DNA from 3 places in the Nisaea sediminum genome. Region 1 is predicted to be linked to each of the others. Evidence: riboswitches for the same ligand, from Rfam matches in the RefSeq annotation. Region 1 holds a riboswitch; each other region holds the start of a gene.
The links. A riboswitch is a leader RNA that binds a small molecule or an ion and turns the genes downstream of it on or off. The one in region 1 is predicted to bind thiamine pyrophosphate.
Positions count from the first base shown of each region.

Region 1 (10,169 bases):
CCGGTGCTGAGCTATCATCGCAGCAATCATCATGAGGGAGATGCATGTGATGGCCGAAGCAGACGCAGGCCGCGGCGGCGACAGACTGACGGTCCGGCTGAACCCGGCGGACAACGTCGTCACGTCGCGCACCGAGATCGCGGCGAACACCAAGATCGCGGAAGAGATGGTGGCGACGCTCGCGCCGATCCCGCGCGGCCACAAGATCGCGACCCGGCGCATCGGCGTCGGCGAGCCGGTGAAGAAATACAATCAGGTGATCGGCTTCGCGACCGCCGACATCCGCCCCGGCGAGCATGTGCATACCCACAACGTCGCGATGAAGGATTTCGAGCGCGACTACGCCTTCTGCATGGACCGGCGCGACACCGACTACGTGCCGGAAAAGGAGCGCGCGACCTTCGAGGGCTTCCGCCGCAAGAACGGCAAGGTCGGGACGCGGAACTATATCGGTATCCTGACCAGCGTGAACTGCTCGGCCTCGGCGGCGAAATACCTCGCCGACGCGGTGACGCCGGAACTGCTGGTGAAATACCCGAATGTCGACGGCGTGGTGGCGCTGAGCCACGCGACCGGGTGCGGCATGGCCGATACGGGCGAGGGCTACGCGAACCTGCAGCGGGTGCTCTGGGGTTTTGCCGGGCATCCGAACTTCGCCGGCATCATCATGGTCGGGCTCGGCTGCGAGGTGAACCAGATCGACTTCCTGCTGGAAGCGAACCAGCTCGAGCGCGGCCCGCGCCTGCGCACCATGACGCTGCAGGAGACCGGCGGGACGCGGAAGACCATCGAGAAAGGCCTCCAGCTGATCGAGGAGATGCTGCCGCTCGCCAACCAGAGCCGGCGCGAGACCTGTCCGGCCTCGGAACTGACCCTGGCGCTGCAATGCGGCGGCTCGGATGCCTATTCCGGCATGACCGCGAACCCGGCGCTCGGCTACGCCGCGGACCTGCTGGTCCGTCACGGCGGCACCGCGGTGCTGGCGGAAACGCCGGAAATCTATGGCGCCGAGCATCTCCTGACCCGCCGCGCCGTCAGCAAGGAGGTCGGCGAGAAGCTGGTCGAGCGCATCAAGTGGTGGGAAGAGTACTGCGCGCGCAATGGCGGCGAGATGAACAACAATCCCTCGCCGGGCAACAAGGCGGGCGGTCTCACGACCATCCTCGAGAAGAGCCTCGGCGCCGCCGCCAAGGGCGGGACCACCAACCTCACCGGGGTCTACAAGTACGGAGAGAAGATCGACACCAAGGGCTTCGTCTTCATGGACAGTCCCGGCTACGATCCGGCGTCGATCACCGGACAGGTCGCGAGTGGCAGCAACGTCGTCGCCTTCACCACCGGGCGCGGCTCCTGCTACGGCTGCAAGCCGGCTCCCTCGATGAAGCTCGCCACCAACTCCGCCATGTACGAGCGGATGTCCGAGGACATGGACATCAATTGCGGCCCGGTCATGGACCAGGGCGTCTCGATCGAGGAGATGGGCACGCAGATCTTCGAACAGGTGCTCCGCGTCGCCTCTGGCGAGAAGACCAAGAGCGAGCGGCTCGGCATCGGCGATCACGAATTCATCCCCTGGCAGATCGGGGCGGTGATGTGAGTATCGGGAAGATCCGGTCGTGAATGATTTCGAGGAGAGCTATCTCGGTCAGCTTCGCAAACTGATCGGAAACCGGCTCGTCCTGATGCCGGGCGCGCGCTGTGTGATCGAGGATGCGGACGGCCGCGTTCTTCTGCAGCTGCGCGGAGACATGAATGTCTGGGGGCTGCCCGCGGGCTTCTGCGAGGCGGGGGAAAGCGCGCTCACGACCTTGGTGCGGGAAGTCGCCGAGGAGACCGGTCTGACCGTACTCGATCCGGTGCCTTGGGGACATTCCTCCGATCCGGAGACCAACTTTCTGACCTACCCGAACGGCGACCGGATCCAGGGCTTTGGACTGGATTTCGTCGCCCGTCGCTGGGAAGGCACGCCGACTGCCGATGGCGAGGAGACGCTGGCGCTTGACTGGTTTGCGCTGGACGATCTGCCCGAGATGCTTCCCTCCCACCAGGTGACGCTTGAGTATTTCGCACGTTACCGGGAAACCGGCGTCTTTCAGCTATTTTGAGGGCGTCTCATGTCCTTTGAAGCCTTTCTTGGCGAATTGCGTTCCGATGCGGACGAGTGGGCGAAGGTCGCGCCACCGCCGGGTGCCGTCGATTGCGAGGTGACCATCACCAGTCTCGACGGCGAGGAGGCGCTCGGCGGGCTGCCGGAACATCCTCCGCATGTCTATCGTGATCGGCAGGAGGAAATGGGGCTCGCCCGTGTCGTGCTGTTCCAGCCGGACGCACCGGAAGCGGATGCGGAGTTTCTGCTCCGGGCGAAGGAGGCGCTCGCGGCGTCGCCCGACGGTCTGGTCGAGGATTGCGTGCGCGCCTTTGCGACGCTCGGCCCGGGGGAGGATCCGAAGCGTCTCGCCGATCTGTCCGGGGCCGGGATCGACGGGCTTCGCCTCTGCATGTTGCGCGGGCGCCTGACCTGTCCCTGGGACGAACTTGACCGCCACGTCCGCCACACCCACGACCTGACCGGCTGGAACCGCGAGATCTCCCTCGACGGTTCCGACCTGCACGACCTGGAACAGATGATGCGCGACTGGCCGGGCCAGACGATCCTCTCCGACTGTGGAGGTTTCCGATTTTCCCGCAGCCTGACCCAGCCCGGATTCCGGGCGCTCCGCCGCCTGATCGACCGGGGCCGTGTCTGGGTCAAGCTCGCACGCCCGTATGCAATCTCGAAGATCGGGGTGGCGGCGGATGCGGAGGTCCGGGCGCTGGCCCGGGCCCTCGCCGACTGGGCGCCGGAACGGATGCTCTGGGGCAGCGGCTGGCCGCATCTTGATCGGGAGCACGAAGCCGGCGGTGATGAGGACGGCCAGGATGCCTCCGATCGGACGATGCTCGAATTGCTGGCCGAATGGGCGCCCTCGAAGGGCGTGCGCACGCGCATCCTGCTGCGCAATCCGGAAGAACTGTACGGCTTCGCGACCTGGCCCGTGGCGCCGGACGACTAGCCGCGCATTGACAAGCCGTCCCTTCGCCTCCCATCATCGCCTCATCACCCGGGGGGTCCCGACAAGGGGCTGAGATATTGCTGGCTCTCCCGAGCAGCGCAGTGACCCGACGAACCTGATCCAGTTCATACTGGCGTAGGGACGGTGCGCGCTTCGGAGCACTTCTGAACGAGTGCAGGCGGACAGGGACAGCCCCTCGAAACACCCGAAGCCATAGCCCCTCACTCCGCGAACTGGGTCTCCAACGCCCACGCGAGCTGAGGAGGCTCCGAGCCGATGAATGCCATCCACCCGAAAGTGACCACCGGTGCGCTGCCCGCGTCCCGCAAGATCCACGTGCCCGGCACGCTCCACCCGGAGATCCGCGTGCCGATGCGCGAGATCGCTCTGCACCCGAGCGCCGGCGAGCGGCCGGTGATCGTCTATGACGCCTCGGGTCCCTACAGCGATCCCGCGGCAGAGATCGATATCTCGAAAGGCCTCCCCCGGCTCCGCGAAGACTGGGTCGCGGCGCGCGGCGATACTGAGTGCTACGCGGGGCGGCGCGTGCAGGCGATGGATAACGGTTTCGCCGAGGGTGCGCGGCTGACGCCGGAATTCCCGGTGCGCCATGAACCGCGCCGGGCGACAGGCGACCGGGCGGTGACCCAGATCGCCTATGCCCGCGCGGGGATCGTCACGCCGGAAATGGAGTTCGTCGCCATCCGGGAGAATCTTGGCCGTGCCGCAGCCAAGGAAGCCTTGGAGCGCGACAGAGAAAGCTTCGGCGCCGAAATCCCGGATTTCGTCACGCCCGAGTTCGTGCGCGACGAGGTGGCGCGCGGGCGGGCGATCATCCCCGCCAACATCAACCACCCGGAGAGCGAACCGATGGCGATCGGCCGCAATTTTCTGGTGAAGATCAACGCCAATATCGGCAATTCCGCCGTCACCTCCTCCATGGAGGAGGAGGTCGAGAAGATGGTCTGGGCGACGCGCTGGGGCGCCGACACGGTGATGGACCTCTCGACCGGGCGGAACATCCACAATATCCGCGACTGGATCATCCGGAACTCCGCCGTCCCGATCGGCACCGTCCCGCTCTACCAGGCTCTGGAGAAGGCCGGCGGCATCGCCGAGGAGCTGACCTGGGAGCTCTACCGAGACACGCTGATCGAGCAGGCGGAGCAGGGCGTCGACTATTTCACCATCCATGCGGGCCTGCGCCTGCATCACGTGCCGCTCACCGTCGATCGGGTCACCGGCATCGTCAGCCGCGGTGGCTCGATCATGGCGAAATGGTGTCTGCATCATCACCGCGAGAGCTTCCTCTACGAGCATTTCGAGGAGATCTGCGACATCTGCCGCGCCTATGACGTCTCCTTTTCCCTCGGCGACGGGCTGCGCCCCGGCTCGATCGCGGACGCCAACGACGCCGCCCAGTTCGCCGAGCTGGAGACCCTCGGAGAGCTGACCAAGATCGCCTGGGCGAAGGATTGCCAGGTGATGATCGAGGGCCCGGGCCATGTCCCGATGCACAAGATCCGGGAGAACATGACCAAGCAGCTCGCGGTCTGCGGCGAGGCGCCGTTCTACACCCTCGGCCCGCTCACGACCGACATCGCGCCCGGCTACGACCACATCACCTCCGGCATCGGCGCGGCGATGATCGGCTGGTTCGGCACGGCAATGCTCTGCTACGTGACGCCGAAGGAGCATCTCGGCCTGCCCGACCGGGACGACGTGAAGACCGGCGTCATCACCTACAAGATCGCCGCACATGCGGCTGACCTCGCCAAGGGCCATCCGGCGGCGAGGAGGCGGGACGATGCGCTCAGCCGTGCCCGTTTCGAATTCCGCTGGGAGGACCAGTTCAACCTCTCGCTCGACCCGGAGACGGCGCGCGGCTTCCATGACCAGACCCTGCCCAAGGAGGCGCACAAGCTTGCGCATTTCTGCTCCATGTGCGGGCCGAAATTCTGCTCCATGCGGATCAGCCACGAGATCCGGGGCGAGGCGCAGAAGGAAGGCATGGCGGCGATGGCGGAGAAATACCGCGCCGGCGGCGATCTCTATATGCGTACGCGCGAATAGGGGGCGCCGGCGGCCGTTCGCCGCTTGGTAAGATAAAATTTACCTTAAAGATTTTATGCTGCGCGCAACCCCCGCGTGACGGGGGAGTCTTTGTCCGGTGGAGAGGGTTTGCAATGCTGTCCGGCTTGAGTGTGCGTAGCAAGGTGACCGCGGTCACCATTCTTCTTGTCATCGTCGCGATGCTGGCGACGGCGTTTTCCTCGATCTTCCTCATCAGCTCCTATGTCCAGGAACAGGCTGCCCGCGCGCAGGGTCAGAACCTGAACACGGCCGCGCTGCTGCTGGAAAAGACCTATGGGCAGCTGAAGGTCGCGCGGAAAGCGGACGGGCTCTCGCTTTCCTGGGAAGGCTCCATTCCGGCCTTCGAGACCCATGACGCGATCGACACTGTCGGCCTCGCGACCGGCGAGACGGCGACGATCTTCGCCTGGGACGAGGAAAGCGGGGACTTCTGGCGCCGGACCACGAACATCAAGAAGGATGACGGCAGCCGCGCGATCGGCACCCCGCTTGGCAAGACGGGGCGCGTCTTCCCCATCGTCACCAAGGGCGAGACCTATCGCGGCGTCGCCACCATTCTCGGCAAGGATTATTTCACCCTTTACCAGCCGATCTTCTCCACGACCGAGACATCGAAGGTGATCGGCATCCTCTATGTCGGCGTCGGCAAGCAGGCGATCGCAGCGATCGAGCAGGAGCTGACCATCAGCCTGCTGACCCTGATGGTCGTCGTCGCGCTGGTGACCGCCGGCCTCGCCTTCGTCGTCATCGGCGCCATCATGAAGCCGTTCCCAGTGCTCCGCGAGATCATCCAGCGCTTCTCGGCCAACGAGATGGACCGGGACGTGCCTTATCTCGAGCGCCGCGACGATGTGGGCGATCTCGCCAAGGCCGTCGAGACCTTCAAGGCCGCGACCCTCGAACGCCGCCGCATCGCGCAGGAGAGCGCGGATGCGCTTGAAAAGGCGAGCGATGACCGCAGGCAGATGCGCATCCGCACCGCCGACGAGTTCGAAGGCACGGTCGCACGCACGGTCGAGCAGGTTGCGGACGCGCTCCGCGCCTTCAGCGGCTCGGCGGACGGCATGGCGGCTTCCGCCGACGACGCGAAAGCCAAGTCGTCCGTGGTGGTGTCGGACAGCGACAGCGCCGCCCGCAATATCCAGACGGTGGCGTCCGCGACCGAGGAGCTGACCGCCTCGATCTCGGAGATCGGCCGTCAGGTCTCGCAGGCCTCCGATGTCGCCTCCGGCGCTGTCCGGCAGGCGGCCGACACCAACGGCAAGGTCCAGGGCCTCGCCGAGGCGGCGCAGAAGATCGGCGAGGTCGTCGGCCTGATCACCGAAATCGCGGAGCAGACCAACCTTCTGGCGCTGAACGCGACCATCGAGGCCGCCCGGGCGGGCGAGGCCGGCAAGGGCTTCGCCGTCGTCGCCTCCGAGGTGAAGAACCTCGCCAACCAGACCGCGAAGGCGACGGAGGAGATCTCCGCGCAGATCCAGGGCATCCAGTCCTCGACCAGCGAGTCCGCCGACGCGATCGCGGCGATCACCCAGACCATCGAGCAGGTCGACCAGATCGCCAGCGCGATCGCCGCGGCGGTGGAGCAACAGAGCGCCGCGACGCAGGAGATCGCCCGCAATGTCGAGGAAGCCTCCGCCGGCACCGCCCGGGTCTCCTCGACCATCTCCGAGGTCTCGCAGTCGGTCCACCAGACCGGCGACGCCGCCTCGAAGATCCGCGACGAGACCCGGCGTCTGACAGGCGATGCGGATCGCCTGAAGGAAGAGATCCGCCAGTTCCTCACGAGCATCCGCGACTAGGCACGCCGGCTCACCTGTCCGCCCTCTCCTCGCAAGGGGAGAGGGCCTCTCTTTCCGCTATTTCGGATCGTGATCCGCGTAGACGACGAGCCGCCAGAGTATGTCGCCGAGCGCCTCGTCGTGCTGGTGGTGGTTCTGCGGCGGCAGCGGGTCGCCCTCGTTCGAGGCCACCTCCCTGCGGCAGCCTTCGCAGCGGTAGATCCCGGAAAAAGGCGCCGTGTCCGCCGGCCGGTGCAGGAAGTCGAACGCGTCTTCGTCGGTTTTCACGAGATACCGATCGTCCTTGTAGAGTGCCATCGCGGCCTCCTTTCGCCATCGGATTGCATCATGGTTCAACCGATGGGCGTGCAGGTCAAGCGATGCGTCGCGTCTGTGGGCCGGCCGCGCGAAGATGTTTGCGCTGCAGCAAGAATTGCGCGCTGCCACGACCCCTAAGCCCATGTCCCGCCTTGGAAAACCCCAGCCGTTTTGCCTCTTTTGTCGTTATCGGATAAGTTATGTCGATAAAACGATAAACAGGAGAGGTTTGGACCATGACGCTGCTCACCAAAGCGGAAGAGATATCCGACATCGCCTTCGGATTTATGGGGTCGAAGGCGCTTTTCGCTGCGCTGCATCATGGCATTTTCACCGCCCTGAAGGACGGCCCGCTCTCCGTCGAGGAGATCGGCGAGGCGACCGGACTCCACCCGGACCGGGTCCAGACCCTGCTGACAGCGCTCGCCGCGCTCGATGTCGTCTCCTCAGAGGACGGCCGTTTCGCCAATTCGCCGGCGGCAGAGGCGTTCCTGGTGAAGGGGGCGAAGTACGATTTCGGCGACTATCTCCGCCTTCAGGTCGACCGGCAGATGTACGGGCTGCTCGACCAGATCGAGGACGCGATCGCCAACAACCTGCCCGACGACGCGACCAGCTCCTACGCCCAGTGGTTTTCCGATCCGGAGCAGGCGAAGCTCTATTCGAGGAGCCAGCATGCGGGCTCCCTCGGTCCGGCGCGCGGGCTCGCAAAGCAGATCGATCTCTCGCAGGCTAAGAAGCTGCTCGATGTCGGCGGCGGCACCGGTGCCTTCGCCATCACGCTCTGCAAGGCCTTTCCGGACCTGACGGCCACCATCGTCGACTTTCCCAACGTCGCCGATCTCGGCGAGCAGTATATCGAGAAGGCCGGGCTCACCGACCGCATCAAGTACATCCGCGGTAATGCGCTCCGCACCGACTGGCCGGAGGGGCAGGACGCGATCCTGATGTCCTATCTCTTCTCCGGCGTGCCCGGCGACGAGCATGAGAACCTGCTGAAGGGCGCCTGGAACAAGCTGGTCCCCGGCGGTCGCCTGCTGATCCACGATTTCATCGTCACCGCCGACCGCACCGGCCCGAAGCTCGCGGCGCTCTGGCAGCTCCAGCACACCGCCTTCACGCCGGAGGCACGGTCGCTCGACGACGCGTGGCTGCAGGAGGAACTGGAGGCGACCGGTTTCACGCATGTGAAGGTCGAGCCGATGATCCCGGGCATGACCATGCTCGCGGAGGCGGTGAAGCCGCGGTAACTTCGGCGTGAGTGTCGCCGGAGCCCGGGAATATTCAGCTCCGTCTTTCGTAAGTGCTGTGCCTCTTCCGATGAGGGAAGGGGGCAAACCAAGCATGATACGGAGATGAGAGCTGATGGGAATTTCACGAAGGGATGTCCTCGCCGGAGCCGCGGCAGGTGCCGTGATCGGTGCGGCCGGCGCACCCGGGCGCGTATTCGCGGCCGGGACCGAAGCGGTGGCGCGAGAGGACCGGGTCCTCGTCTGCAACGAGGATTCCAACACGTTGACCGTGATCGACCCGGCCCGCAACGCGGTCGCCGGGACGGTCAACCTCACCAGCTTCGACGAGGATCCGCGTCCGCCCTTCCGCTTCGCGACCGGGGGGACGATCCCGACCCATGCCGCGATGGTCACCAAGCCGCTCTATCACGGCGCGATCAATATCCATGGCGGCGCCCCTTCGCCGGACCAGACCATGGCCGCGGTCACCGGACGCGGGACCAGCAACATCTACCTTATCGACGTGAAGGCAATGGCGGCGATCGGCAACGGGCCCAATCCGCAGGCCGGAGAGACCACGCTGGCGACCCGGCTGACCAGCGGAGTGCTGGTCGGGCGCGAGCCGCACGAGCCGACCTGGAGCCGCAACGGCAAGGAGATCTGGGTGGCGCTGCGCGGCGAGAGCCGGATCGCGATTGTCGATACCGAACTCGCCAGACGGGAATCCGCCGGCGAGAACGTCCGCGCCGTGCGCGGCTACGTGCCGACCATCCTCGGTCCGGCCCAGGTCTGGTTCTCGAAGGACGGGAGCATCGCCTTCGTGATCTCCCAGAAGGTCCCGATGATCGAGGTCTTCGATACCGGGATCGGCGCCGACGGCTTCAGCAATCCGAAGAGCCGTGCATTGCTCGATATCCGGGAGCAGGATCCGTTCGGTTTCACGCCGTTCCAGAAAGTGTCGCCGGACGGGCAGGAGATGTGGTTCTCGCACAAGATCGGCGACGGGCTCTCGGCGCGCGGTTTCGAGAACGGTCACGCGCTGCTCGACCATGTGCCGCTTGGCGAGAAAGCGCGGCCGAACCACGTGGAGTTCGTTGAAAACGCCAAAGGCAAGGTGATCTACGCCAGCCTCGGGCGGATCGACGATGACGGTCCGGGCGGTGTCGCCTCCAGCCGCATCGCCATCATCGACCGGAGCGCGCCGGCGGGACGCCGGTCCGTGGCCGGCCATTTCTTCAGCCATGGCCGGGAGTCGCACGGGCTCTGGACCAATCCGGACCATACGCTGCTCTATGTCGCGCACGAGCAGGACGAGCTGCCGGGCACACCACACGCGGGGCAGACCGTCTGCTCCGCCTTCGATGTGAGCGATCCCTTCGCGCCCCGCTTCGTCGCCCAGATCCCACTCGGTCATCTCGACCTGCCGTCGGGCAAGCTGCGCAACAAGAAGAGCATCAACCTGGTCTATTTCCGGCCGGGTTCGCCGATGCATTCGGGGTAAATGCAATGACAGTCTTCCGGAACGGGGAGCGGCTGAGGCCGCTTCCCCGGGCGCCCCGCCGTCTCTGGCGCGTCGCCGCCGTCCTTGCGGTTTTTCTTGCCGCCTTCCTGCTGGTCTCGGGAATGCTGGTCCCGCGACCGGGTCATGCCACGGAGCCCGCTATGTATGGGGCCGCCGACGGGCAAGTACC
Region 1 is NZ_JACZCQ010000008.1:103,677-113,845, forward strand. It holds gene IG122_RS17815 (UxaA family hydrolase) at 50-1,597, shown strand; gene IG122_RS17820 (NUDIX domain-containing protein) at 1,617-2,105, shown strand; gene IG122_RS17825 (amidohydrolase family protein) at 2,115-3,053, shown strand; TPP riboswitch at 3,093-3,213, shown strand; gene thiC (phosphomethylpyrimidine synthase ThiC) at 3,330-5,126, shown strand; gene IG122_RS17835 (methyl-accepting chemotaxis protein) at 5,240-6,949, shown strand; gene IG122_RS17840 (hypothetical protein) at 7,007-7,246, opposite strand; gene IG122_RS17845 (methyltransferase) at 7,483-8,496, shown strand; gene IG122_RS17850 (YncE family protein) at 8,612-9,979, shown strand; gene IG122_RS17855 (DUF305 domain-containing protein) at 9,985-10,169, shown strand, end outside.

Region 2 (10,169 bases), on a different contig from region 1:
CCCACCGGTGCGTCGAGCACCAGCCGGCCTCTGTGCAGCACGGCAACGCGGTCGGCGACGGACAGTGCATGGGTGAGGCTCTGTTCCGCCAGCAAGACGCCGTTCCCCCTATCTGCCAAGCGCCGAATCGTGGGGAACAATTCCTGGCAGATCACAGGCGCAAGACCCAGGGAAGGCTCGTCGAGCAGCAGGACATCCGGGTCGGACATCAGCGCGCGGGCGATGGCGACCACCTGCTGCTGGCCGCCGCTGAGGCGCCAGCATTCCTGCTCCAGGATGTGATCGAGCAATGGGAAGAGGCGCGTGATCTCTTCAATCCGTCTGTCACGCTCTCTGGCGGTGGCTCTGGAGGCGGCGTGCAGGGTGTCCAAGACACTCATGCCCGGGAAGAGGCGCCGGCCCTCGGGGCAATAGCCGATGCCGAGCCGGGCCCGTCCGGCCGTCTCGAGCGGGCCGAGATCGCGGTCCCGGAACCGGATCGAGCCAGCCTCAAGCGGCTCGAGGCCCATGATGGAGCGTAGCAGGCTCGACTTTCCGGCGCCGTTCAGCCCGAGCAGGGCGACGATCTCTCCGGCGGAGACAGAAAGATCGAGGTTGTCGACGGCGAGACCGCCTCCGCGCAGGATGGAGACGTTGCGAAGCTCAAGCAGCGCGACGCTCATAACGGGCTCTCCCCGAAATACGCCCGGACGGCATGCGGATTTTGCACGACCTCCTGCGGCGTTCCTTCGGCGACGATCCGGCCGGCGCTGAGGCACACCACTCTGTCCGCGAGCGGGAGCAGGAAATCCATGGCGTGATCGACAAGCAGGATCGCATGTCCCTCAGCAGCGAGAGCCTTGAGAAGCCATGCAAGGTCTGCACGCTCGACGTCGTTCATGCCCGCCGCCGGCTCGTCGAGTGCGAGCAGCGAGGCGCCGGTGGCGAGCGCCCGCCCGATCTCGAGACGCTTCTGCCCTGCGGGCGGCAGGCGTTCGGCAAGATCGTCCGCGCGCTCGCCGAGGCCGACCCTTGCGAGCAGCGCTTCCGTATCGCAGGGGGCGACTGCTTCGAGGCTCTCCCGCAGCGTGAGAGCCGGGGCGATCTGCGGGTGCTGGAACGTCCTGGCGATCCCCGCGCGGGCGATCCGGTCCGGGGAGCGGCCTGTCAGATCTTCGTCGCCGAAACGGACGCGGCCGGCGCCGGGTTTCTCGATCCCGGCGATCAGGTTGACCAGAGTCGTCTTGCCGGATCCGTTCGGTCCGATCAGCCCGACAATCTCGCCGGGAGCGACGGAAATCGATACGTCGTCGAGCGCCGCCACGCCGCCGAAATGCTTCGTGACATGTTCCATGGAAAGCGCCGCGTGGCGGAGCGGTCGCGGAGCCGGGACCTTCGATTTGGTCCGGCGCGTCCGCCCCTCCGGCAGCAACCCGGCGAGACCGTGCGGCAGGAAGAGGATGGCTCCGAGCAGGGCCGCGCCGTAGGCGACGAGATAGTAATCCGCAAAGTCTCGGAACCATTCCGGGAGATGCACCAGCAGCAAGGCGCCGAGTATGGCGCCCAGTGGGGATTCCCGGCCGCCGATCACCGTCATCGCCAGCAGCAGGACCAGGATGTGGAAGGAGAGCACGTCGGGCGAGACGACGCCGACCGCATGGGCCTGCAAGGCACCGGCGAAACCTCCGAAAGCGGCGCTCGCCAGGAAAAAACGGAAGCGTATCGCGGCTCCGTCGATACCGAGGGCGGCCGCCGCGCTCGGTGCGGCGCGAAGGGTCTCGACCGCGAGGCCGCGCCTCCCCGCGGTGAGACGATGAGAGACCCAGAGCGAGACGGCAACGCAGGTCCAGACGAGGGCTGTCAGCGGCAGGCCGAAACCGATCTTTATGCTGGCGAGCGAGGCCGGAGGTACGCCGAAGAGGCCGTTGGCGCCGCCGGTCACTTCGGTCCAGTTGGTCGCCGCGAGCAGAGCGAGCTGCGCGATGCCGAGAGTCGCGAGGGCGAAATAGTGTGAGGCGAGGCGCAGCACCGGGATCGCGATCAGCGCGGCGAGCAGGACCGGCAGGGCGGTTCCGGCAATCAGGGTGAGCGGGAAGCCGAGACCGAGTTCGAGCGCGGTCAGGGCGGCCGCATAGGCACCAAGCCCGAAGAAGCAGCCCTGTGCGAGCGAGAGGGCGCCGAGCCGGCCGAAGACGAGCTGGTAGCCGATCGCCGCGATGGCATAGATCCCGGCCCGGGTCAGCACATCATGGCCGTAGCCTCCGGCGAAAGCGACGGCGTGGACCGCGAGCGCGGCGCCGCCGCCGAGGAGCAGCAGCGAGCGGCGCTCAGACACGGGCGCGGGCCCGTTCCGGCAGCAGTCCCTGGGGACGGAAGGCGAGCATAGCGAGGAGAACGCCGTAGAGCAGGGCTTCCGCGACGAGATAGGAGGTGACGGCGGCGACCAGGGTCTCGAAAAGGCCGATCAGCAACGCCCCGAGCACGGCGCCGTCGAGCCGTCCCCAGCCGCCGATGGTCACCGCGATATAGGCCTTCAGCATGAAAAGGCCGCCGTCGTTCGGGCTGACGAAGAACTGGTTCGAGAGCAGCAGCCCCGCCGCGCCGGCGAGCGCGACGGCCAGCGCGAAGGAGAGGGTGATCATTCGGGCCGGGCGGATGCCGATGGCGGCGGCCATTTCCGGGTCCTGCGCCACCGCCCGCATGCGTCGCCCGGTCTGCGTCCTGCCGAGAAAAAGGCCGGTGGCGGAGACCAGAAGGGCTGCGCTTCCCAGCACCGCGAATTGCTGCAGGGAGAGGGTGAGACCTCCGACGGTCGGGCTGTCGCCCGCGATCAGCGGCGGGCCGACGCGCGGCGCGGCGCCGAAGACGGCATTGGCGAGATGCTGCAGCACCAGGCCGATGGCGATGGTGCTGATGAAGACGGCGACCTGCGGCCGGTGACGGAGCGGGAAATAGGCGAGATGCGCGAAGCCGACTCCGAACCCGCCCATCAGGAGCATGACCAGAGGCAGCAGCAGGAGACCGGGGAAACCTGCTGCCTCGCCGACCAGGGGCGCGAGGGCAATCGCTGTGAAGCCGCCCGCCATCACCAGCTCGCCCTGGGCAAAGTTCACTGCGCCAACCGCGTTTATGACGATGACGAAGCCAAGCGCGATCAGGGCGTAGGCCGCGCCGAGGGCGAGGCCGTTCAGCAGGATCTGCGCGAGGGCGAGTGACGTCATCCAGGAAGTCTCGGCTCTTTAATTGGTGCGGTCGACATTCTCGTACCGGCTCGCGATCGCCGGAACGCGGCTCTTGCCATCGTAGCAGACCACCACCGCGTCATGCGCCATGTTGCCCTTGCCGTCGGACTTGTAGGTCATGGCAAGCCCGTCGAAGCTGTTGGCGGCGAGCCAGTCGCGCACTTCATCCGCGCTTTTCGCCCCTGCAGCCCTTGCGGCGACCAGCATGGCGGCACCGTCATATTGCGCCAGCGCGAACGCGTCGGGCTCGATCCCGAAGCGCTTGCGGTATTCGGCGGTGAAGTCGGCGACCGGGCCGACCGGCTCGGAGATCGGCGAGGAGGCGCTTTCGGCGCAGACGTCTTTCAGTTGCGCGGGCTCCAGCAGCGCGGCCGTGGTCGGCTGGTGCATCGCGGAGCCGGCGACCACGGGGAACATGTTCCCGCTTTCGCGCGCCTGCCGGATGACGAGAGCGGTGGAACCCGAATGGAGATGCAGCAGAAGAATGTCGGGTTCGGCCGCCTGCATCCGGGTCAGCGCCGGCAGCATGTCCTTCACCGAGATATCGATGGCTTCCTCGAACACCAGCGGTGCTCCGAGACCAGCGAGGATTTCCTTCAGGTGTGCCGCGCCGCTCTGGCCGTAGGCGGTGGTTTGATAGAGCAGGGCGGGGCGCCTGGCGCCGAGTTTCTCGACCGCATATCGCGCCTGCGCGACCTTCACCACACTGTCGCCCGGAAAGAAGCGGAAGACGTTCGGGCTGCCGAGCTCTGTGATCCTGGCGGTACCGGAGACGGTGAGCAGCGGCACGCCGGCCCGGTCGGCCACCGGGATCATCGCCAGCATCTGCGTCCCGAGCATGGAGGAAACCGCCGCGCTCGGCTCGTCTGCAAGCGCGCGGCGGAGGGCGGTGACCGCGCCTTCGGGCGTGGTTCCGGTATCGGTCACCTCGGTTTCCAGGCCTTCCGCGGCGCCCAGCGTATCGATGGCCATCACCGCGCCGTTGCGCTGCGAAGTCCCCTCGAGCGAGAGAAACCCTGTGATCGGCACGAGCACAGGCACGGTCTCGGCGCGGGCCGAGCCTGCGGTTGCGAGGATGGCGGCGAGGGCGATGGCGGTCTTCTTCAGGAACATTCCCGGCACTCCAATCGATCCGTTCACGCGAACGGCTTGCATCACGGCCAGGGAGAGGAAAAGCGACGAGTGGGCCCGGAGATCGGGTCCGGTGACGTCTCCCTGCGCCGGCATGACCCGGATCAGGTTCGATGGGTATCCTCTCAGTTCCGGAACGGTCTCCGGAACACCCCAGCATCACTTCCGCCCAACCTGCGGACCGGCCCGGAGTTTGTCAAGGAACACCCTGCAGGATACTGGCAGCCCGAAATTTTTTGAGGCTTTATCACGTTGATTTGCAAAGAAAGAGGGTGAATTTTCCGAAAGTTGAAAGAGAAATTTCTTTCGAGTTCGCCATAATTTGTTAACCTTAGATGCGCGGAAAAATTGAGGAGATTGTTGGAAGAGCTCACGAAAGGTGAGTGCATATGTCTTTGTGTGTCACCAGGTTGCTGTTCGTTGAATTGCTGCGGGACTATCGTCCCCGCTTTCCGGCGAAATGCCCGCGCTGGCTCGACAGAAGACTGATCCGGCTTTCCCTGATCCTGGCTTTTGGCCTCTACGGTTTGCATACCAGCTTTTTCGGACTTGGGCCGGTTTCCTCCCGCCTCACCTACCAGCTTGTGAACCAGCTGACATCTCCGTTCCATGACACGTCCGAGCGTGAGAGCGTGCCTTTGGTACTCGTCGATGACGAGGATCTCGACCGGCACGGTTGGCTCTGGCCGATTTCCTACGGAAATCATGCGCGCATTCTGGATGAAATACTGAATTACGGTCCGCGAGCCGTCTTCGTCGATTTTTTCTTCATCGACCGGCGCGAGGATCCGTCGCTTGAGAGCCTCGTGGCGGTTCTCCGGCGCTACGCGGCCGAGAAGGTTCCGGTCTATGTACCGGTTCTGAAGTGGAAGAAGCAGCGGGAGGAGCTGCGCAATCTCACGATCGGGGTTTCGACGCGGCTCGACCCGTCGCCGTTGGGAGAGCTCGCCTATGACCTCCGCGACGGGCACCTGTTATCGCCTGCTTTCAGCCTCTATAGGGATGCCTGTCTTGTCGGCGATTGCGGAGCGAACGCGGACGCCTTTCTCGCGCTCGATGACGGTTTTCGGGAATCGATGCAGATCGAATGGGGGCTGGTGCCTTCGCAGAAGAACGAATTTCTAAAAGGTTGCACATACTCGGCGGCGGAGCAGAGCCAGGGGGATGTTCTGCAAGCCGCCATGGGCAAACTGATCATGTTCGGGGAACGGCCCGACGAGATATGTCCCTACATGCCGCTGATATCCGTAACGAACCTGCTTCGTGACGGTTTTTCGGCGGAAGCGAGCAAGGAAACTGCCGTCGGGCTGGAGGACCGCATCGTCGGCAGGGATGTGATCTACAGCCAGGCTCTTTTCGGGGTTTCGGTTTTTGTCGATCCGCCGGTCAATCCGCCGGTTTCCTCGGGGTACCGCCACGCGATGGCTCTGGAGAACTTGCGTCTCCACGGTAACGACTATCTGAGGATGCGGCTCGATCTGACTCTGCCGTTCCTGCCCGAGCCTCTGCGTTCCCTAACGGTCGATACCGACTTTGTCGACCATTTGGCATTCGTTCTGCTGGCGACCGTTCATGCTTTTGCGTCATTTGCGGAAGGACGTTTTCTGAAACGCGAAGATCGGCCGCTGCGCCGCCGCTTCGTGCTTTTTTGCACCACCAATGGCTTCTACTTGAGCGTCTTCATTCTGATTGCGATCGCGCAGGTTTTCTGGCTGCGCCTTACCCCGGCCAATCTGTTCGGGCTTTACGGTCTGATCGCGGCCGCCCGTGGTCTCACGGGATCTTATTACCTGAAACGACTGGAAGATTTTCTGTTCCGGGCGACGGTGTTTCCCGCCGTGCATCCGGCCGGTCGCCAATTATCCGGAGAAACATTATGAAGCACTTCATATTCGCTCGCATGGCCGCGGGGATCGTGGCCGCTACATTCCTTGCTTCCGGCGCGGTTGCCGCGGGCAAGCTGACGCATGTTTCCAAAGTCATTCCGAAGGAACTCAATCTCTTCGATCCCCAGACGCAGGAACCGGTCAAATCCGTTCTTCGCGTCAAGCTCGAAGGCAAGCATATCGCTATCGAGGGTACGGTCGGGGACGGTGCCGGCTATGTGATTCAGATCCCCGGCGAGGGAAAATTCCTGATCTACGCGGAGGATGTCGAGACCAATCTCGATGAGGAGTTCCAGGAGAATTGCCGCACCAAGGTTACCTCTGCTTCGGCGGCCGCGAGCGGCACCGGGCGTGGTTTCGGCGCGGGATGTACGAAGTAATGAGGGGCGCGATCCTGGCATGCGCCATCCTGATCGGCACGGCCGCTTCGGCCCTGTCGGCGGAAAAGGAGATCTGGACCGACGAGAATACCGGCGACCGGTGGGTCAAGGTCGAGAAGAACGGCAAGGAAAGCTGGGAGCTTCTCGATCAGGAGCTGCCGGAAGACCGGCTGATCCGGGTCTATGGCGAGATGTTCAGCCATGTGAATCTCGATCCCGCGGCGCTGAAGAAAATGCGTGCGGCGGACGAGATCGACGCGCTGAAGAGCGGGAACGTGATCATCCCCGCACCCGCAACCGAACGATTTCTCGGCAAGCTGCTTGGTGCCTGCCTCGAGCGGCTGGAGGCGGACCTGCCGCGCGTGGCGGTCACCTTCAAGATCGCGCACCGGCCGAAGGACAAGAGCGGTGCGCTCGTGCTCGAAGCGCGCAAGAGCGGACTGATCCTGATCGATCCCCGCCTCTTTGCGCGGGTCAAGGACCCGGAGCACATCCTGTTCTTCATCGCGCACGAATACGCGCATGTGGTGATGCAGCATAACGAAGATCCGATAAAGGACGTCGAGCAGCGGATCGCCAAGGTGGATAACGGCGGATTCCTCAGTTCCGTCGGAAGCAATTTATTCTCCGGCCTCAAGAACGCGAGTGCGGTGCTCAGCATCGGCATGGAAGGGGACCGGATGAAGAATGCGGCGCTTCGGTTCCAGGAAGATCAGGCCGACATGCTGGGTGCGGATATCCTGCGGAGTTGCGGCTACGGTGCAAAAGACGTGACTGGCGCACTCGATACCGTCTCCGCTTGGGAGACCAAGGGCATCTCCTTCATGGCGGTGCGCCGTTCGATGGAGAACGCCGATCAGCGGATCGCGGCTTCGCAGACGGCGGACGAACAGAATGCCGAGACCAGCAAGGAAGGCGGAGCGTCCTTTGCCAGTTTCTTCTCCGGCCTCGGCGGTTCCGACAGCAAGCAGGAGAGCGGGCAGGAGTCCTACGGCTTCGGCGGCGCGATGAAGGACAGCGTGCTGTCGATCAAGGAGGAGACCGAGCACACGCACCGTTCGGGGCAGGCGCGCGGTCAGTTCATGGCGAACTATTTCGCCGTGCACTACAAGCGGGGCGCCGCAAAGTTCGGGGTCAAGCAGGGTAAGGGTCCGAAGGCCGATGCCGAGCTCTACCGGAATTTCATGGCGAGCGTCGAGGCCAAGACATTGCTCAAGACCTACGCGAAGAAATAGGCGCGGGGCGCCGCCGTCAATTCGGTGGCGCTGTTCCGCTCCGGAAAGACAGCCCGCGTCACCGAGACGCTTTCGGGATCGTGTGTCCTCCGCCTATCATGCCGGCCAAATAAACGGATGAGGCGGAGGAGGCCCAAATGTCGAAACTGAAACTCGCTGTCATTCCCGGGGACGGGATCGGCTGGGAAGTGATCCCGGAAGGCATCAAGGTCCTGGAGGCGGCGGGCGCCAAGTTCGGCATCGAGTACGAGTTCACCGAGTTCGACTGGAGCTGCGAGCGCTACCACAAGACCGGCAAGATGATGCCGGACGACGGCATCGAGCAGCTCAAGGCGTTCGACTCGATTTTCCTCGGCGCCGTCGGCTTTCCGGGCGTGCCGGACCATGTCTCGCTCTGGGGCCTGCTCATCCCGATCCGCCGGGAGATGGAGCAGTATGTGAACCTGCGGCCGATCCGCATGCTGAAGGGCATGACCTGCCCGCTCGCGAACCGGACGCCGGAGGACATCGATTTCTACGTCGTCAGGGAGAACAACGAGGGCGAATATTCCGCCATCGGCGGCCGGCTCTTCGAGGGCACGGAGCGGGAGATGGCGATGCAGGAAAGCGTCTTCACCCGCCTCGGCACCGACCGTGTCATGCGCTATGCCTTCGAGCTTTGCCGCCGGACCGGCAAGCAGAAGGTGACCTCGGCGACCAAGTCCAACGGCATCATCCACACCATGCCCTACTGGGACGAGCGCTTCGCCGCGATCTCGAAGGAATATCCGGAGCTAAAGACGGACCAGTATCACATCGATATTCTGACAGCGAATTTCGTCCTGCATCCGGACTGGTTCGACGTCGTGGTCGGCTCCAATCTGTTCGGCGACATCCTCTCCGATCTCGGCCCGGCGGTGGCCGGATCGATCGCCATCGCGCCCTCGGCCAATATCAATCCGGAGAAGAAATACCCCTCCATGTTCGAGCCGGTGCACGGCTCGGCCCCGGATATCGCCGGCAAGGGCATCGCCAATCCGATCGGGCAGATCTGGTCCGGCGCCATGCTGCTGGAGCATCACGGTCATCAGGACGCGGCCGACGCGATCGTTGCGGCCTGCGAGGCGGTGATTTCGGGCGGCGGGCCGAAGACGCCGGATCTCGGCGGCCAGGCCTCGACCAAGGATCTCGGCGACGCCATCGCCGCGGCGGTCTGAGGCGCGGACGATGCAGAACCCCGTCTATTTCGAGGACCTGGAAATCGGCCAGGTCCTCGGCTCCCAGCGCAAGACGATGACCGAAGCCGAGATCATCGAGTTCGCTTGGCAGTACGACCCGCAGCCGTTCCACATCAGCGTGCCGGACGCCGAGGAGAGCCATTTCGGCGGCGTGATCTCGAGTGGCTTCCAGACTCTTGCCGTCAGCTTCCGGCTCGCCTGGCAGGCGAACGGGCTGCAGGCGACCAATCTCGGGGCCGGGACCATCGACCATCTGCACTGGCTGAAGCCGGTGCGGCCGGGCGATACATTGCGCGTCGAGATGGAGGTGCTGGAAAAGCGGGAGTCCCGCTCCAAGCCGGACCGCGGTTTCGTGCGCTTCAAATACACCACCTACAACCAGCACGACGAGGCGGTCATGACGATGGAATGCCCGCAGATTGTCGGGCGAAGAGACAATGCGAACGGCCAATGTCTGTAAATCTGCTCATTTGAACGCGCTGTGAGCTCGCTTTTCGCGGGGGATAAAAAAAATCCGAGCCGTTCGAAAATTTTTGCGCTTGTCTAAAATTTGGCCCGAAATTTCGGGCAATTTTGACTATTCAATAAGTTACATAGATTTCTTCGATCAAGAGCCTGCGCAGAGCTGGTTCTCTGTAATAACTGAGTCGAGCTCTGTAATCATTCAGCAATAAATCAGACTATTTACCGTAACAACGCGTCGTTACAAAATACTCGCTTGAGAGGTCTTGACGCTTCCTATCAAGCAGCGGGGTCAGAGAGCAGATCTAATGGTTTGCTTGCCCTTGCTCTGCCTCTTTCCCCGCACCCCTTTTACTAGATAAGGAGTGCCAAATGTCTAATATCGTCAGTCACAATGTGCAACAAAAATTGAACGAGCAGGAGCGTTCTCCGCCAAAGCCGCGTAGCTGGAAAGCTTGGCTTGATACTGTTCTGGAATGGAATCGCATAAAGCTTAAGCTCGGTTTTGGAATCGAGCGGAGCTAGTGGACTGAAGAAGCCATCAGGTAAAGATGCTCTATGATCGAAAGTGAACGGGTCAGCAGCCCTGGAAACGACCAATACCCCAGTGACCGGGGCTGTTGACCAATTTCCGGAT
Region 2 is NZ_JACZCQ010000001.1:131,630-141,798, forward strand. It holds gene IG122_RS00630 (ABC transporter ATP-binding protein) at 1-662, opposite strand, end outside; gene IG122_RS00635 (branched-chain amino acid ABC transporter ATP-binding protein/permease) at 659-2,314, opposite strand; gene IG122_RS00640 (branched-chain amino acid ABC transporter permease) at 2,307-3,200, opposite strand; gene IG122_RS00645 (ABC transporter substrate-binding protein) at 3,219-4,334, opposite strand; TPP riboswitch at 4,416-4,518, opposite strand; gene IG122_RS00650 (CHASE2 domain-containing protein) at 4,742-6,232, shown strand; gene IG122_RS00655 (hypothetical protein) at 6,229-6,618, shown strand; gene IG122_RS00660 (M48 family metalloprotease) at 6,618-7,853, shown strand; gene IG122_RS00665 (tartrate dehydrogenase) at 7,991-9,049, shown strand; gene IG122_RS00670 (MaoC family dehydratase) at 9,060-9,530, shown strand.
Region 2: it holds a riboswitch for thiamine pyrophosphate, as region 1 does, so the genes downstream of both, IG122_RS00645 (ABC transporter substrate-binding protein) here and thiC (phosphomethylpyrimidine synthase ThiC) in region 1, are expected to answer to the same signal.

Region 3 (10,169 bases), on a different contig from region 1:
CATGCTCGGCGCCCTTCCGCTCTGCGGCGTCTTCGGATTCTCCCAACTCATGGGCGCGCTGGCGAACGGGCGGCCGACGATCCTGATGGATGCCTTCAATTCTTCCGACGCACTGGAGTTGATCGAGCGCCACAAGGCGACCCATTTCAACGCGACCGACGACATGATCGTCCGCATCCTCGACGAGGCGAAACCCGGGCAGCTCGCGTCCCTGCGCGAGGTCGGTTTCGCCTCCTTCTCCGGAACCAATGCCGAAGCCCTTGTCGAACGTGCCGAGCGCGAGGCCGGCGTGATCCTGCGCGGCCTCTTCGGCATGAGCGAACTGCAGGCCCTCTTCGCCGCCCAGCCCGCCGGCCTGCCGCGCCTGGAGCGCGCCAAACCCGGTGGCCATCCGGTTTCTTCCGAAGGCCGGGCACGCGTCTGCGATCCTGAAACGGGCGCAGAGCTTCCTGTCGGAGAAATGGGCGCCCTCCAATTCAGGGGACCGAGCCAGTTCGTCGGCTATTTCGAGGATCCGGACGCGACGGCCGCCGCCGTCTCCGAAGACGGCTGGTTCTCCGCCGGCGATGCCGGCGTGATGGAGCCGGACGGCCGATTTCACTTCAAGGGCCGCATGGGCGACACCATGCGCCTCGGCGGTTTCCTCGTCAGCCCGCGCGAGATCGAGGGCGTGCTCGAGGACCATGCGGATGTCGCGAGCGCCCAGGTCGTCGGCGTGCAGGCGAGCGACGGCCCGGTCGCGGTCGCCTTCGTCATCGCGGCGACCGGCCGGACGGCAGATCCCGAGGCACTGCGCGCGCATTGCGTGGCGCAGCTCGCGAAATACAAGGTGCCGCGGCTCGTCCTTCCGGTCACCGAATTCGCGACCGTGACCGGCCCGAACGGAACCAAGGTGCAAAAGCAGAAATTGCGGGAAATGGCGGAAGCGGCGCTCAAAGGCGCCTGACAGGCCGGATATTGGCGACCCCGGCAGGACTCGAACCTGCAACCGTCGGATTAGAAGTCCGGTGCTCTATCCAGTTGAGCTACGGGGCCGCGAAACTCTGAAAAATCAGTGGGTCCAGGTGCCCCAGGTGGCGAAGCGGTCGGCGGCGAAATTGTCGGCATAGCCTTTCGGCTTCAGCTTGCGCTTGTGCTCGCCCTGGATGATGTAGTCGAGCCCGTGCTTCTTGGCGTAGGCGACCGCCTCTTCCTTGGTCTCGAAGGTCAGACGGATCTGGTTCTTGGTGTCGCCGCTGCTGACCCAGCCCATGAGGGGTTCCGGACGCCGCGCGGTCTCGAGTTCAGGCTCCAGCACCCAGCGCTTCGTCTTGGCCCGCCCCGACTGCATGGCGGTCTTGCTCGGCCGGTAAATCCGCACGGTCATGGCATTCTCTCTCCTCGTCCCCGAGATGCCTCCGGACCTTCTCGGTGCCCGGAAGTCACAGCTTCGGTTCCGTATCGCTCAAAGGCAGGCGGAGGTCAATGCGGCTGACGTTCAGCCGGGCGTGCGGACGATCTTCGGTCCGAGATTCGAGATCACGTCCCGTGCATCGTAAGCGTCCGTGCCCTCGGCTTTCAGCTCGGGACCGCCGATCACGATCTCCGCGACGGCCTCGTACCGGGTCACAGGTATGCTGTCCGACGGACCGGCGAACATGCTCTGACGGAAAAAGTATCCGCCATGATGGCCGTAATAGCCGAATGATCCGAAACCGAACGGATAGAAATCATGGTGAATATAGCGCTCGTTCTTGTCGAGATCCCGCGCCACGACGACGAAATGGCTTCGTCCCTTTTCAAGGGTCAACTCGGCCGCACGGTATAGCAGATAGGTCTCGACGGTTTCCCTGTCCGTCACCGAGTTGCCGCTGAAGCTGACCCGGTATCTGTCCTGCTCGATTACACTGTCTTTGAAGCCGAAGCGCTCGGATGCCGGAGCATAAGGGGTCGGTGTCGAACAGGCCCCCAGCATCGCGGCGAGGACGAAGCCCCCGAGCAGTTGGGTCATTCGCCGTGCCGGCAGATCTGTTCTCATGACAGGCACCTCCCGAATGCGGAGCTTTCCGGACAGAATAAGACGACAATAGGTCTCATTCTCAATTTCTGCCATCCACACGGGTCGCCGGAGCGCGAACAGCCTCACAAAGTGATGATGGTCGGGGTGGACGGATTCGAACCGCCGACCCTCTGCTCCCAAAGCAGATGCGCTACCAGACTGCGCTACACCCCGACATGGCTCAAAAGCGCGGAATTCCTAACTTCTCCGTCAATCCCGCGCAACAGTTCATTTCCGCGCTCCCGAAATTGTCCCCGAGACAACAACGTTCGGCGGCTGCGGACGTGACAGAACGGCAAGCGGCCACTGTCAATTCGCCTCCGCTCATTCTAAAACCGTGCGGAGCCGGATGCAGGCGGAACGAGTTCAGGCCGCCCCTTACCGCCGCCCAAGCAATCGCCGACGTCCGTGACGGAGAACAAGCGTGTTCATCAACATCGTGAATATCGGGAACCGCTTCAATCTCTACCGCAACCTCTATCAGCTTCTCTATGCGAGCCTCACGGACCTCGGCCATCAGGTCCGGGTCTCGGACAACGCCATCGAGGCCGGCGCCCTCAATCTCATCGCGCCGCCGATGGCCTTCCGCCTGAAGGAACTGACGGACGCCATGATCAAGGGCGGCGTTCGCTATGCCGTGCTCGGTGTCGAGCTGTTCGACGGCTTTTCCCATCTGACGCAGCCGGGCCAGGATCAGACGGATGAGGAATTCAGGCGCTTTGTCGGCAATGCCGCCGCCGTCCTCTGTCTCTTTCGCCAGGACGTTCCTCTCTACGCACCATTGACGGAGCGCGCCCATTATCTGCGTTACGGCTTTCATCCGGCTGTCTCGGAGATTCCCTCTCTGAAGGAGCGACCGATCGACGTCTTCTTCTTCGGCGACACATCCGCCTATCCGGACCGGAAGCGGGTCCTCGAAACGCTTTCGGCACGGGGCCTCAAGGTCGTGACCACTGAAAACGCCGGTGCGTCCAATGCACCCGACGACCTGGTCCGCAATTCCCGCGCCGCGCTGGCAAAGGTGAACCTGAACCTCGCGCATGGACGGCACGCGAGCCCGCAGCGCGTCGTCTATCTCGCCAACAACGCCATCATGCCGCTGTCGGACGCGACGGAGGATCCCGACGGTTATCTGGAGGCTGCAAGAGTCTTCCCGGATCGCGACGCCCTGATCGAAGGCTGCCTCGAGGCATGCGGCGCCGGCAGATGGATCGAAGACGGCAGCGAAGCCTATGATATCGCGGCGCGCCATCCGATGACTGTGCTGCTGGCGGAGGCCCTCGAAAAGCTACACTGATCGGGACCGGATCAGCGCGCGGGCTCCAGCGTGGCGTGCTCGACGCGATCCCCTTCCCTCAGACCGAGCCGCGCCACGGTTCCGGCGACGACTTCGAGAACCGCCTTCACCCGCAGCCGCGAGGATATGACGTCGGTCGAATGCGGAACGGCCCGCTCCGCAATATGAAGAATGGTTCCGTCACGGTCGAGGAACAGCATGTCGAGGCTGACATAGGTGTTCTTCATCCACATCGAAACCTTGGCCTTTCCGGGATAGATGAAGAGCATGCCGGCATCATCCGCCAGTTCCTTGCGGAACATCAGGCCGCGCGCCCGCGCCTCCGGCGTATCCGCGACCTCGACAGAAAAAACATGCTCCTGTCCGCCGCTCAGGATCACCAGTCGCGACGTGCCGTCCGTCGCGTTCGCCGGTCCCGCCGCTCCAAGCGCGATCAATCCGAGCAGGATGACGCGAAGAAACTTTCGGAAGCTGCTCGTGGGGTGCTGTTTCATCGTTTCGTCCAGATGTCAGGCAAGAAGTTTCTAGGCGGTCAGGGAAGCGAGCGCGGCACGGAAACCGTCGCCCGGCGGTCCGCGACGCAGCGAGAGCGCCACGATGTGGGTTTGCCAGGGCAGCGGCATCGGTGGAGAGACCATGGACCAGCTCTCATCGAAGGGATATTCCGCGAGCCGCACCACATCCCCCGATGTGCTCTTCTCCAGCGCATTCACGCAATAGAACTGCCCGTTCGATTTCGCCACCCGCTCCACGGTGCGGATATAGTCTGTAACGACGGATACCGGCATCTCCATGAAACTGCGGATGTTCGCCGCCAGATCCACGTATCCCTCCGGCACCCGTTCCGCCAGCGCGGCCGGAAGCAGGAGATAATCCGCACGCTCGAGAGCTGCCGCCATATCGTCCCGGGCGCTCCCAGCGCCAAGTATCGCCGCCCCCGGCTCCGCCTGGCTGAGATAGTAGCGCTGCACCGCATTCACTTCCGGAAGATCCAGAAGGATGCATTGCAGATCCGGGATAAGCTTCCGCAGCTTCGCGGCGAGCGATCCGTACCCCGCGCCGATCTCAAGATAGACCGGGCGAGCCGCGCTGCCCCCCGTCCCGAAGTCGAAGAGTTTCTTCAATTGCACCGCGAAGAAGACCTGACTGATGTCGTTCCAGTCCGCCTTCATATCCCGGCCATCGATCGGAACAGCCGGTGGGTTTCCGATGCTGCATTCCGACAGGAACGCGACCTCCTCCCAACTCAGAAGTCCCGTGACTTTCGCCATGAAATCGGCAATCCGGATCTGCACCGCCCGTCCGTCGAAGCGCCAGGTCTTCGCCTCTTCGAGCACCGCGTAGGACGGCAGCATCTCCCGTTTCCCGCGTCCGTTCCCGGTATGGAAACTGTCGTCGAAACGGTAGCTCACGCCCATCTGCCGGAACCTCGGCCAGAGCGCCTCGGTCCGGATCAACCTGTCGAAATCCGGGCGGAAGATATCCCAGTGCGCGCCGCGCGCACTTCGTTCGCCGATCTGTTTCGCCGCTTCGAAATCCTTCAGCATTTCTCGAAGCACCGGCTGATCCGGGAGATGCGAGGTCGGAGCGATCAGGATGGTCTGGTCCGAATTCATACGTTCTTGCTCAATTCAGATCGGGGAACACAGGCGGACGCATGACCTTGCAGGCGGCCTTCCAGCTAGCGCAAGAACCATCAGTCGGGATGCCTGACAAGACGCGCCAGGTCGATCACTTCGGAGCGGACGGCTCCTTCGTTCGGCCGGTCGGCCAGGGTCGCGAACCAATGTTCCGGCGGGTTGCGGCCGCGGCTGTGGTTCCAGAACAGCTCCCGCAGAATACTCTCTCCCGCCGGACCGATTTCGATGTCCCGCGGATCATGGCCGTTGAGTGTCGCCCATATGCCGGTCCAGCAGCGCGCCACGGCCCAGGGATTGTAGCCCCCTCCTCCAACCACCAGAACCCGGGGTGCGAGCTTGGTGAGGCGGGAAACCGCTTCCCAGAGCGCGTTGTTCGACAGCTCCAGCTTGCTCTGCGGATCGTCCGCAAGCGCGTCGCATCCGCTCTGGATCACAACCGCCTCCGGAGCGAATGCCTCGACGACGGGAACCACGCCTTCCTCGATCAGATAGCGGAACTCGGTATCGTTCAGGCCTTTCAGCGCCGGGAAGTTCCGCGCCATGCCGCCGGCGCGGTCCACGGCAGAACCGGTACGCGGCCAGCGGTCGTCCTCGTGGATCGAGACGGTCAGCACCCGGTCCTCGTCATGGAAGGCATCCTGCACACCGTCGCCGTGATGGGCATCGAGGTCGATATAGGCGATGCGGCCGAGCCCGCCGTCGAGCATCGCCAGAATGCCGAGCACCGGATCGTTGAAGAAACAGAAGCCGAACGCCATGTCCCGGCGCCCGTGATGGGTCCCGCCGGCGAGAGAATGTATGGTCCCGCGTTCGACCGACGCGAGGGTCCGGCCGGCCAGCAGCGAGGCGCCGGCGGCCGTCGCCGGTCTGCTGAAGATCTCCGGAAAGACCGGGTTTCCGGCACGGCCGATATTGTACTTCTCCTTGACCTCGTCGCTGACCCGCCCGTCCCGCTCGGCCGCCATGATTGCGGCAATGTAATCGGGCGCATGGAAGCGTGAAAGTTCCTCCGGAGAGGCGACAGGGCTGTCGATGAAGAGATCGTCCGATAGCAGATCCAGTGCGCGCGCGAGATCCATGACCGGCGTCACGCGCTGGATGGATAGCGGATGCTTCACGCCGTAGCGCGAACGCCGGTAGATCTCGCTCCCGATCATGACCGGCCGCTGCGGAAACGCAGGCGGGATCAAGGCTCCGGGCTGAGGCCCTTTATCGGCGGTCAACAGGCTCATGCCATCCTGCCGATGACCGGTTTCTGTGGTGCAGCCTGCCCATCCTCCCCGGGGAACAGGAATTCGGGCAGATCATATGCCTTCAGGCTGTCCCAGTGTTGCGCGACATCCTCCGTGAAGAGGTCGCGCACGATGCCGGAGACGAGTCGAGGCACCGCGAATTTCATCGCATTGATCGAGGAGCCCGACGGCCCGAAACTGAGCGTCGCGCCGAAGGTGAAGAGCCGCACATGCCGCAGCCATCCGGCAGTTCCAGGTTCGCGCTCCTGAAACGCATATGTGGGATCGAGATAGGGGTAGCGTCCCAGTCTCGGGTTCTCCTCCCCTGCCGGCGGCTGAAACCGGTCGCGCCAGAGGGCGGCATGCGCCGCTATGTCCGAGAATTCGGGAACGGCCGCAAGATCGATATCGAAACCGGTCCCGACGATCAGGAAGTCAGCTTCAAGTTTCCGCTTCGGAGTGACGATTTCAACCCGTCCGTCCCGCACATCGCAGGAAAGCCAGGGCGCCCCCGTCAAGAGCTCGAACGCGTCGTGCCGCGCCGTGCGCTCCCAGGTCTCCTTCGGAAAGGCCTCGCGGAGGGTCAGCAGATGGTTCATGAATCGCCAACGCCAGGGGTCGTCGAGCTCGGCGAAATGGCCGAGAAATCCGGGGAACGACAGCCACTTGAACGGCTGAACCCTCTGCAGTTCCTCACGCCGGCAGCAGACCGTCACGCGAGCCGCCCCAGCCTCCAACGCCGTCGCCGCATTGTCGAACGCGGACGCGCCGGCACCGAGCACCGCGACGCGCCGTCCTTTCAAGGACTCGAAATCGATGTCCTCAGAGGCATGCGCCCAGTATTTCCGGTCCAGCGCGGCAATCTCGGGCGGCGTCCACCATTTGCCGGGGCTTTCGATACCGGTCGCGATGACGACCTTGCGCGCAAAGACGGTCTCGCGGGCCCCGGATCCGGTTTCGACAAGATCCACCGAGATCAGGTCTCCGGACACCAGCGGCGAGATCCGTTCCGCCGAAACGCCGTTTTCGATGCGGATCTCGAGCACGCGCCTGAGCCAGAGGAGATAGGCGGCCCAGTCCTCTTTCCAGATCTTGTTCAGTTCCACCCAACGCACCTCTCCGTGCTGCGCCACGAACCACGCGCGAAAGGTCAGGGATGGAATATCGAGGTCCGGACCGTTGACCTGCTTCGGCGATCGCAGCGTCGGCATGCGGGCGTAGGTCATCCACGGCCCCTCGCGCCCCTCCGGCGCACGATCGACGATGCGCACGCGTTCGATCCGCGCCCGCTTCAGCGCGTGGGCAATGGCGAGGCCGCCCTGTCCGCCGCCGATGACAAGCACGTCGAGCGCCGTGTGCCCGTCGGGTCCGGTCCGCTCAGGGATCCAGTTCGCGTCGGGATAGGAAATGCACCCGAGATCGTCGCGGACCCGCGCTTCAAGCGCTTCAAGTCCGATGGGCGGTCCGGCGTCGCTCACATGATCCCCGCAGAAATATGTTTCCCGGCCTTCTAGGTAGCGCGCTTCGGCGCCGTCATCCAGAGGAGCGGTATCGTCCGCTTGCCTTCACCGCGAAGCTCGCCCATTATCTGCCGCGTTCAGGGGAGCCGCGTCGGCGGCTGAGAGGTTCCGGAGGGAACGACCCTTAACCTGATCCGGGTAATGCCGGCGGAGGGAGAGCCAGATGATTGACGGCACACGGCCGCGCACTTCACCGACAAAACGTCCTGACATGTGCGCAGAGTGCCGATGATGCGCACGCTCGTGATCTTCGCCGGATTGCTCGCGCTCTGGCAGAGCGTCGTCAGCCTCAGCGGCGCACCACCCTACATTCTGCCGGGGCCCGCGCCGGTCGCGGACGCGCTCTGGCAGCGCTCGGACCTCATTCTCGGGCATGCCGGGACGACCTTGGCAGAAATCCTTCTCGGCCTCGGTCTCGGTACGGTTTTCGGTGCGGCGGCGGCCCTGATGTTGAGCTGGTCGGCGCGCGTCAGACCCTGGTTGCTGCCGGTGCTCGTGATCAGCCAGGCCGTGCCGGTCTTCGCCCTGGCGCCGGTCCTCGTCCTCTGGCTTGGCTACGGCATGGCCTCGAAGGTCGCGATGGCGGCACTGATCATCTTCTTTCCGGTGACAGCCGCCATGTTCGACGGGCTGCGGCGCACCGACCCGCTTTTCATCGACTGCGCCCGAACGCTCGGTGCCGGACGGCTTGATCTCCTGCTGCATGTCCGCCTGCCCGCCGCGCTGCCCGCCTTCGCGTCCGGATTGCGTGTGGCGACCGCCGTCGCGCCGATCGGCGCCATCGTCGGCGAATGGGTGGGCTCCAGTTCCGGGCTCGGCTACCTGATGCTGCATGCCAATGCCCGTCTGCAGATCGACCTGATGTTCGCCGCTCTCTTCACCCTCTCGATCCTGGCGGTCTCGCTCTATTACGGGATCGATTTCCTGCTCAGGGCCGCGATGCCCTGGCAAGCCGGCGAAGCCCGGCCCACTACCGCTACCGGAGGATTTTGAATGTTCATCCGCACCGCCGCCTTGCTGCTGGCTCTCGTCACGCTCGGCACAGGCCCGGCCAGTGCCGCCGAAAAGCTGACCGTCCTGCTCGACTGGTTCGTCAATCCGGACCACGGACCGCTGATCGTCGCCGAGAAAAAGGGTTTCTTTGCCGCAGAAGGTCTGGAGGTCGAACTGATCGCGCCAGCCGATCCGAACGATCCGCCGAAACTGGTTGCCGCGAAGAAGGCCGAGATTGCCGTCTCCTACCAGCCGCAGCTGCACATCCAGGCCGCGGAAGGCCTGCCACTGGTGCGCTTCGGAACCCTGGTCGCGACACCGCTCAACACGCTGGTCGCGCTCGAGAGCGGTCCGATCAAGTCGATCGCGGACCTGAAGGGCCGCAAGGTCGGCTTCTCCGTCGGTGGCTTCGAGGATGCGCTGCTCGGCGCCATGCTGAAGAAGCACGGCCTCGCGCTCTCCGATGTCGAGCTGATCAACGTGAACTTCTCGCTCTCGCCCTCGATCATCTCGGGCCAGGTCGACGCCGTGATCGGCGCCTTCCGGAATTTCGAGCTGAACCAGATGGATATCGTCGGGAAGCCCGGCCGGGCCTTCTTCGTCGAGGAGGAAGGCGTGCCGCCCTACGACGAGCTGATCTATATCGCCCACAGGGAAAATCTCGGCGATCCGCGGCTGAAGAAGTTCCTGTCCGCCGTCGAGCGGGCGACCCAGTATCTGGTCAACCATCCGAACGACGCCTGGACGGCCTTCATCGACGGACGCAAGGAGCTGGACGACGAGCTGAACAAGCGGGCCTGGCGCGATACCCTGCCCCGTTTCGCGCTCCGCCCGGCGGCGCTCGATACCGGCCGCTACGAGCGCTTCGCCGCCTTCATGCGCGAATCGGGATTGATCAGCAAGACACCCGACGTCGCGAGCTACGCGACGGAACTGAAGTGACCTGCGTGCTCCCGCGCCCTGCCTGAGCAGGGCGCGGGAGCAGGCCGTCATTCGGCAGCGGCCTGCGCTTGCCGTTCGCTGTCGACGAAATCCATATAGAGCTTGCGGGCACGCTCGAAGACCCGTCCCGGAGCCATCTCCTTCTCCTCGTACCGCGTGACGGCCTGGATCTTCCCGAAATTTCCACAGACGATCATCTCGTCCGCATTCGCGAGATCCTCAGGAGAAAGGACCGCCTCCTCGACCGGGATGCCGTCCTTTTTCAGCAAGCCAATCAGGCGCTTGCGCGTAATGCCGGCAAGAAAGGTCCCATTCGCGGCAGGGGTCTTCGCCACCCCGTCCTTCACGATCCAGATATTCGCCGTGGAGAATTCCGCGACATTGCCGTCCGGATCGAGCATCACCGGCAAATCGAAGCCGCGCTCGCGCGCCTCCTTCAGGGCCCGCTGACCGTTTGGATAGAGACAGCCTGCCTTGGCGTTTGTCGGCGCCTGATCGGTCGCGCAG
Region 3 is NZ_JACZCQ010000002.1:186,179-196,347, forward strand. It holds gene IG122_RS04365 (AMP-binding protein) at 1-946, shown strand, start outside; tRNA gene IG122_RS04370 (tRNA-Arg) at 959-1,035, opposite strand; gene IG122_RS04375 (ETC complex I subunit) at 1,052-1,366, opposite strand; gene IG122_RS04380 (CC0125/CC1285 family lipoprotein) at 1,478-2,017, opposite strand; tRNA gene IG122_RS04385 (tRNA-Pro) at 2,136-2,212, opposite strand; gene IG122_RS04390 (CgeB family protein) at 2,463-3,335, shown strand; gene IG122_RS04395 (DUF192 domain-containing protein) at 3,347-3,829, opposite strand; gene IG122_RS04400 (putative sugar O-methyltransferase) at 3,860-4,951, opposite strand; gene IG122_RS04405 (acetoin utilization protein AcuC) at 5,032-6,132, opposite strand; gene IG122_RS04410 (NAD(P)/FAD-dependent oxidoreductase) at 6,204-7,685, opposite strand; TPP riboswitch at 7,797-7,900, shown strand; gene IG122_RS04415 (ABC transporter permease) at 7,956-8,720, shown strand; gene IG122_RS04420 (ABC transporter substrate-binding protein) at 8,721-9,662, shown strand; gene IG122_RS04425 (branched-chain amino acid aminotransferase) at 9,710-10,169, opposite strand, start outside.
Region 3: it holds a riboswitch for thiamine pyrophosphate, as region 1 does, so the genes downstream of both, IG122_RS04415 (ABC transporter permease) here and thiC (phosphomethylpyrimidine synthase ThiC) in region 1, are expected to answer to the same signal.